One region of the Exiguobacterium sp. SH0S2 genome, then DNA from elsewhere that is predicted to be linked to it. Evidence: riboswitches for the same ligand, from Rfam matches in the RefSeq annotation. Region 1 holds a riboswitch; the other holds the start of a gene.
What was found. A riboswitch is a leader RNA that binds a small molecule or an ion and turns the genes downstream of it on or off. The one in region 1 is predicted to bind thiamine pyrophosphate.

Region 1 (4,010 bases):
GGGACGGCGGTCGACCCGGGAACGGAACTGACGGTCATCGTCTCACAAGGGGTCGAGCCGACCGACATCTCGATCGAGCGAGAAGTGGACGTCGAAATCGAACCGCCGGCAGAAGGTGAAGAGGCGGAGCCGGTCGAAGTCGTCATCCGTACCGTCGATGCCCGTGGTGAGATCGAAGTGTTGCGTGATATGATCACAGAAACGACGACGTATTCCTATACGCTCGTCATTGCTCCGGACGAAGTCGGTACCGCGACGATTGAAGTCGAGGGAGAAGTCGTTCGGACCGATACGGTGACATACGCCCAAGCAAAAGATTCACAATGAAGAGGTGGCGTGCGCGTCACCTCTTTTCTAAGGAGGAAACAGGATGAAAGGAACGATTATTCGCTTGCAAGGTGGATTTTATGATGTCATGACCGAAACGAAAGTTGAAATCAGATGTCGCGCCCGGGGAAACTTCCGGAACCGAAACATTTCGCCCGTCGTCGGGGACGACGTCGATATTCAAGACCAAGGGGACGGGACCGGCTACATCATGGCTGTCGATGAGCGGTCGAACCATCTCGTCCGTCCGCCGATCGCCAACATCGATCAGGCGTTTCTGCTCTTTTCCGTGAAAGAGCCGGCGTTCTCGTTTCATTTGCTTGACCGCTTTCTCATTTTGATCGAATCGAAGCAAGTTCACCCAATCATCGTGTTGACGAAGATGGACTTGTTGCTAGAAGCTGAAAAAGAAAAAATTAGTGCGGCGGCAGCGCTATACCGTTCGATCGGCTATCAAGTCATTGAGACGTCGACCGAAGACGGAGCTGGAATCGAGCTCATCCGCAGCACGTTCAAAGACAAGACGAGCGTGTTCGCCGGACAGACCGGCGTCGGGAAGAGTTCGTTGCTGAACGCGGTCGCACCGGAGCTCGAACTCGCGACTGGTAAAATTTCGAAAGCGCTTGGCCGCGGGAAGCATACGACGCGTCACGTCACGCTCATCACACTCGCGGACGGGTTCGTCGCCGATACACCTGGATTCTCGAGTCTTGAGTTCCCGGAAGAACTTGAAGTCGAGGAGATGCGTTGGTGTTTCCCTGAATTCGTCTTGCGGCACGATGACTGTAAATTCCGTGGTTGCGCCCATTTGAACGAGCCAGGTTGTGCCGTCAAAGCGGCGGTCGAGGCCGGAGAAATCGCTTCCACCCGCTATGCGAACTATGTTACGTTTATGGAGGAATTAAAAGATAGACAACGGAGGTACTAACATGATTAAAATCGCACCATCGATCCTGTCGGCCGATTTTGCCAACCTTGAGGCAGAGGTCAAAGCGGTCCAAGAAGCAGGGGCCGATTACATTCATTTTGACGTCATGGACGGTCAGTTCGTGCCGAACATCTCGATTGGACTGCCGGTACTCAAAAGTTTGCGTGACAAGTCGGACATGGTATTAGACGTCCATTTGATGATCGACCAACCGGAACGGTTCGTCGAGGACTTCGTTCAAGCAGGCGCCGATATCGTCACGGTCCATGTCGAGGCGACAAACCATTTGCATCGCGTATTGCAACAAATCAAAGGAGCCGGCGCCAAGTGTGGTGTCGTCTTGAACCCACATACACCGTTGTCGTCAATCGAGCACGTGCTCGGGGATGTCGATATGGTGTTGCTCATGACCGTGAACCCTGGCTTTGGCGGCCAAGCGTTCATCGAAGCAGTCGTCCCGAAGATCGCGGCGCTCAGCGAGATGCGCCAAGCGCGTCGTCTCGACTTCGAGATCGAGATCGATGGCGGGGTAAATCCTGCGACGGCAAAACTTTGTATCGACGCAGGTGCCGACGTCCTCGTTGCCGGTTCAGCCATCTATAACGAACCGAGCTATAAAGACGCAATCGATAGCATTCGCAACGCGTCTCGTGTATAATCGTCTGTAGAACAACAAATATTGTCGCAAGGGGTGTCACATCTGTGGCTGAGAGGCATGAGCTAACCCTTTGAACCTGTTCCGTTCACACGGACGTAGGGATGTGGCGAAAATGCACGTTGCTACACGATAGCAGCATGGCGTTTACGTCATGCTGCTTTTTGTCGTTCACTCATATCAAGGAGGGAATAAGATGAAACAACGTTTAAAACTACAGGCGCTCATTGAAATCTCGCTGTTCGCCTCGCTCGGACTGATCTTTGACATGCTCATCCCATATCGGTTGCCGCAAGGCGGAGCAGTCAGCTTGGCGATGCTGCCGATTCTCGTGATGGCTTATCGGCATGGATTGAGAGGCGGACTCGCGACAGGCGCGCTCGTCGGGACGCTACAACTGTTATTTGGGGCCTATATCTTCACGCCGGTCCAGTTTTTACTCGACTACACGGTCGCCTACGGCCTCGTCGGAGTCGCCGGCATCTTCGCCGGGCAAGTCAAACAGTCGGCAAAAGACGGCGCCAAGAAAACGCTCACGTTCTATTTGATTCTCGGGGCGTTGATCGGCTCGGCGCTCCGCTACGTTGCGCACGTCGTCTCCGGCATCGTCTTCTTCGCCGAGTATGCGGAAGGACCGGTCGTCTTATACTCGCTCGGCTATAACTTGACGTATATGTTGCCGTCGTTCCTCGTCTCGGCGGTCGTGATCGTGCTCTTGTTCACGTCGGCGCCGCGTTTCGCGACGCTCGCGACACGGGACATCAGATAATGCGTGTCTTGATTGTGGCTGCGAGCCCGGAAGCGGTCCCTGAGCTTCCTCGGAACGCCGATTACGTCATCGGCGTCGACGGCGGCTATCATACGCTGCTCGACCGTGGGATGAAGCCGGACCTGCTCGTCGGTGACTTTGATTCGTTCACAGGCACCGTGCCGGAGGAAGCTGTCCGTTATCCGTCTGAAAAAGACGTGACCGACCTTGAGATCGCTCTCGAGGCGGCACGAGGGAAAGGGGCGGACGTGATCGACGTGTACGGTGCACTCGGGGGCAGACTCGATATGACGCTCAGCAACGTCGGTCTGCTCGAGGCGTACCCCGAGATGCGGTTGTTCGCAGACGGGCAAGAAGTGCGCCTCGTCGGAAAAGGGGACTATCGTCTCCCGCGTCGTCCTGACCATTACTTGTCGCTCGTACCTTGGAAACGGGCCTCGGTCTCGATTCGTGGCGTCAAGTACCCGCTCGAGAACCATGACGTCGTCAGCCATGAGGCGCTGACGATCTCAAACGAGTGGTCGGCGGAAGAGGCGGATTTGCTCGTTCATAGCGGCAACGTCTTGATTATGTATATAAAGAAATAAACAAAAAAAATCCCATCGGCGCATGCCGCTGGGATTTATTTCGTTCGTGTATGGTAATTATACGCGTTCAACGAGACCTGATTTAAGAGCGCGAGCTGAAACCCAAACTCGTTTAGGTTTACCGTCAACGAGAATGCGAACTTTTTGTACGTTTACACCCCAAGTACGTTTTGTCTTGTTGAGTGCGTGCGAACGGTTGTTACCTGACTTAGGTGACTTACCTGTTACGTAGCATTTACGTGCCATGCGTTTCCCCTCCTTTTTTATGTGGGTTCGTCCTAATAGACACTCGTTTATATTAGCATGGGTTTTTTCACGATGCAACTAGAAAATAACCGGATGACAAGAAAAAAACTTGACATTACGGATGAGGATTTTAATAATGAATGAGGGTTGCGGTTACAATTGACCGAGTTTAGGGGCATGTCCTTTTAATAACTAGGTACTTATTGTAGAATATACTGTAGGAATCATTCCGAATAAAGGAGGCTACTCCATATGGCAATTGAAATGAAGACAACATATGGCAATATTGATATCACGAACGACGTGGTCGCGACACTCGCGGGCGGTGCGGCGATGGAATGTTTCGGCGTCGTAGGAATGGCGTCACAAGCTCAACTGAAAGACGGGATCGCAGAACTGCTCAAACGTGAGAATTATGCGCGTGGCGTTGTCGTACGTCAAGATGGAGAAGACGTACATATCGATATGCACATCATCGTGAGCTACGGGACGAAAGTG
Region 2 (4,010 bases), on a different contig from region 1:
AGGCGGTCAAGCCGACGACAAAACCGGAAGCGGCGATCCGGCGATTTTTTCCTGTGCCTTGCGCAGGTCTTTTTCTCATATAGACGAGGACAGCGGTATAAAGCACCAGGTCCACGAACAATAGAAAGTCGGTCGGTTGAATCAACGTCAGGAAGCCGCCGCCGACGTCGCCCATCTGACCAACGTCTGACAAAAGCGCGACCGACAACAGATTGCCGAAATAGCGATAATACCAGACGTCGGAGATGAGGAGTGTACTGTGTAGAAACAGCGAGGCGAATAAAATCCAGCGCCGTGTTTTCGTCTTCACGAGCAACGCCCAGCTCGTCATCATGAGAATCATCCCGATGTTGACGAGTAAAAAATGAACGTTGAACGCACTCGCGGTCAAGATGCTGAATAAAAATAGTTTGGCAAGTGATAGTGACAGATAACTCCAATAATCAAGATATTTCATAAATAGCCTCCAAACGGTACGTACACGTTGTATTCCTTTTCATGTACCTGTTCGCAAGTGGCGGGAAACATGGGGGTGTGCGATACGGACGAAAAAAAGCGAGGCGAGCGCCTCACTTGATCAAAAACGTGTCCCGAAGCTCGATGATCGTGCCTTCCGGGGCTTTTAGTTTGCTCAAATGTCCGTCGACGACGAAGTAGATGTTGCCGCCATGTTTCGGCAAGAACGTGACACCGAGCGCCTCGAGCCGACGGACTTCCGCTTCAAGGTCATCGACGTACAAGGCGAAGTGAACGGGTCCGGCCGCATGTTTCGAATACGGCGATAACGTCTCGTCGGTCTTCGCCGTCTGGAGTTCGATATAGAAGTCGCCGAGCTTGAGCCAACTGTTGAACGCCCGGGTATGGAAGTTGGGTGACTCTTGGACGAGCTCAAAACCGAGCGTTTCATAAAATTGCTTTGACGCCGCATAGTCGGGCGTTTGGATACAGAGATGGTGGATTTGTTTCATCGTGTCACTCCTTTGCTTTCATTTTAGCGAATAGGAGCCTGAAGCGGAACTTTTCTTGAACGAAGACGTATACGACACCGAGGAGGGATACATATGGAAATCCAATACGAATTGACGGAAGAAGACTACATTCACTTCAACTTGAGTCATATTAGACGTTCAAAGATAGGAAAGAGGATGCTATTCCTGCAGCGCATCATCGGGCCCGTCATCATTTTAAGTGGTGGCGCTTTGACGTTCGCGACATTGTTTCAAGATACGAGCTGGTGGTTGTTTGGGGTGTATGGCGTCATCAGCCTCATCTGGTTTCTGTATTATCCGAAGTATTTTGAACGGCATATCCGAAAACAGACGAAGCGGATGATTCAAGAACGAAGCAATGAAGGCATGATCGGCCCGCATACGATGGATCTGGATGAAGACGGTCTTCGTGACAAAAATGCGTTCGGGGAGACGAAAGTCTCATGGAGCGGCATCAAGGAAGTCGTCGAGGAAGCCGATTATGTGTATTTGTATAACTCGTCGGTCAGCGCCTACATCTTGCCGAAACGCGGGCAGGACATGGAGGAGGTACAACGATGGCTACCGATGCGTTGACGATTCAACCGATTGATGAGACGAACTTGGATGCGGTCGTCGCCTTGACCGTCGCACCTGGTCAGGCCCGCTTTATCGAAACGAACGCGGAATCGCTCCGCGAGATGGACGTCGACGTCAAGTACGCGTGGACGTGCTACGCGCTCTGTCGAGACAATCAACCGGTCGGCTTCATGATGGTCGGGGCCGAGAACAAGGTGGAGCGTTACGTCTGGCTCGACCGCTTTATGATTGATATGGATGAGCAAGGGAAAGGCATCGGGTCAACATTTTTGCAACTTGCGATTGAGTGGATGCAAGAGCGATTTGATGTCGATGACATCATCCTCAGTCTCCATCCGACGAACGAACCAGCGAAACGGTTTTATGCGAAGGGCGGATTTGAGGACAGTGGCTTGATTGATGAAGCGAACGGGGAAGAGATTTGGGTGTATCACGTGAAGCAGGGACAGCCTTCCTAAGTCGGCCGTCCCTGTTTTGGTGGTTGTTGTTCAATTATCGCTTCACCGTGAGTGGACGCAACTGTTTGACCCGCGTCAAGACGATCCAGCCGAGGATGGCTCCGGTCACGCTCGAGGCGAGGAAGGCCGGGAAGAAGAACAGCGCCCCAAACTCAGAACCCATTAAGATTTTCGCGTACGGGACGGCGATGAGCGAGGCAATGACACCCGTCCCGATGACTTCACCGAGCGCAGCGAAAGCGACCCGGTTCGTCCGCACGTAAAATAGTCCAGCAAGCAAGGCGCCGATCATACCACCTGGGAAGGCGAGCAACGACCCGGTCCCGGTCATGACACGGACGAGTCCGGTCACGAACGCGACGAGGACGGCACCAATCGGACCGACGGTGACGGCGGCGATGACGTTCACCATATGTTGCACCGGATAGGCCCGGGCGACACCGGTCGGGATGGAGATGAACAGGGAGCCGATGATGGCGATGGCGATGAGCATCGCCATCCAAGTGAGTTGTTGAATACGCATGTAGTGTCTCCTTTCAAAATGAAAACGCCACTTCTCCAAGTGGAAAAGTGGCGTGGACAGACAGACGTATCCAAGCCACTTCCCTACGCTGGTATGAGCCAGATCAGGTTCGAAGGGTCCGGCAGTTGCCGTCTCAGCCCGAAGGCTCCCCTAGTGGTCGTTTATTGGTTTGAGTATAGCATAACGTTATTTTGTTGCCTCAATTTTTCGCGGTCGGAAGATGAAATAAATGATACCGCTATACAGGGCGTATAAAAACAGGGAAAACACGAGATTGATGACCCACGGGAGTGTACCCATAAATACGGTGACCGAGGCGTTACGGAACCAGCCGAGTGAAAGACATAGTCCGACAAAGCTGAGCACGATCGTCGTCCAAAAGCTGATATCTGGACGCCTCGACACGCGGCGAACGACTAGACCAATTATGAAGCTGAAGACAGCCGTCGCACCTAAATACATATAGAGTAGCGCATCGACCGGGTATGAATAATAGACAACGTCCATATTATTTCCTCCTAAACGAAGTGTGGTGAAAGGAAGTGAGGTCAGTGAGGGATGCGATCCCATGGCGTGACGAGTCTTACCGTGAACAGTTCGAGCACTGGCTCGATGGCCATGTGCCAGGCGTGACGTGGCGGGTTGTGAAAGATACCGACTTGACATACTTGATGTATGGAGAGTACGGAGCAGACCGTTACTACGCCAAGGCGGTGACAGCAATCAGTGGTGGCGAGGCTGAACTGTCGATGCATCTAGCCGAACGGCATCCGGGACTCGTCCCGGAGGTCATCGCCATTGCCGCGACACGCAACTGGCTACTTATGCGAGACATCGGCGGGGATGCACTTCGTGAATACCCCAAGCACAGTCGGTACAAAGCGGCTGTGCGTCAATATGCGAAACTACAGAGAAAAGAAGCGAATTACACGGATACGCTTTTGGCCTACGGTATCCCGGACCGGCGTCCGGCTCGTCTAAAAGAAGAGATACGGACGTATTTACCCGAGTTATGTACGGGGTTAGATCGAGATAAGGCAGAGGCGGTGCTGGCGCTCCAAGACAAACTCCTCACCATGTGCGACGAGCTCGCGACTGGGGTGCCGATGAGTCTCGAGCACGGCGACTTACATGGCGGCAACATCTTTTGGCGCAAACAGACGGATGACTTATGTATTCTCGATTGGGGCGATGCGACCGTCACCCATCCGTTCTTCAGCGTCCGTGTGTTTTGGAACGCGCTCTACGACTTGTTGCCAGAAGACGATGAAGTCGCATGGTATGAACAGATTCAGAAGATGCGTACCGTCTACTTGGCTGAGTGGGAAGGTGTAGCGCCTCGGGACGTGCTATGGCGCCATTTGTTGATCGCTGAAGAGCTCGGTTGCGTGTATCGGGCGCTGTCGTGGCATGTATATGTGACCAACTATCGGTATGATCCGTCCGAGTCAGCCGATAAAC

Region 2: linked by a shared signal. The riboswitch ahead of thiW (energy coupling factor transporter S component ThiW) and the one ahead of thiT (energy-coupled thiamine transporter ThiT) in region 1 are both predicted to bind thiamine pyrophosphate.

The regions. Positions count from the first base shown of each region.
Region 1 is NZ_SJVB01000001.1:495,006-499,015, reverse strand. Features, by position in the region: gene pknB (Stk1 family PASTA domain-containing Ser/Thr kinase) at 1-327, shown strand, start outside; gene rsgA (ribosome small subunit-dependent GTPase A) at 371-1,255, shown strand; gene rpe (ribulose-phosphate 3-epimerase) at 1,257-1,913, shown strand; TPP riboswitch at 1,933-2,032, shown strand; gene thiT (energy-coupled thiamine transporter ThiT) at 2,107-2,679, shown strand; gene EVJ21_RS02585 (thiamine diphosphokinase) at 2,679-3,266, shown strand; gene rpmB (50S ribosomal protein L28) at 3,324-3,512, opposite strand; gene EVJ21_RS02575 (Asp23/Gls24 family envelope stress response protein) at 3,765-4,010, shown strand, end outside.
Region 2 is NZ_SJVB01000002.1:733,089-737,098, reverse strand. Features, by position in the region: gene EVJ21_RS08480 (LTA synthase family protein) at 1-457, opposite strand, end outside; gene EVJ21_RS08475 (VOC family protein) at 570-968, opposite strand; gene EVJ21_RS08470 (YcxB family protein) at 1,062-1,565, shown strand; gene EVJ21_RS08465 (GNAT family N-acetyltransferase) at 1,547-2,026, shown strand; gene thiW (energy coupling factor transporter S component ThiW) at 2,061-2,549, opposite strand; TPP riboswitch at 2,613-2,711, opposite strand; gene EVJ21_RS08455 (hypothetical protein) at 2,736-3,056, opposite strand; gene EVJ21_RS08450 (aminoglycoside phosphotransferase family protein) at 3,101-4,010, shown strand, end outside.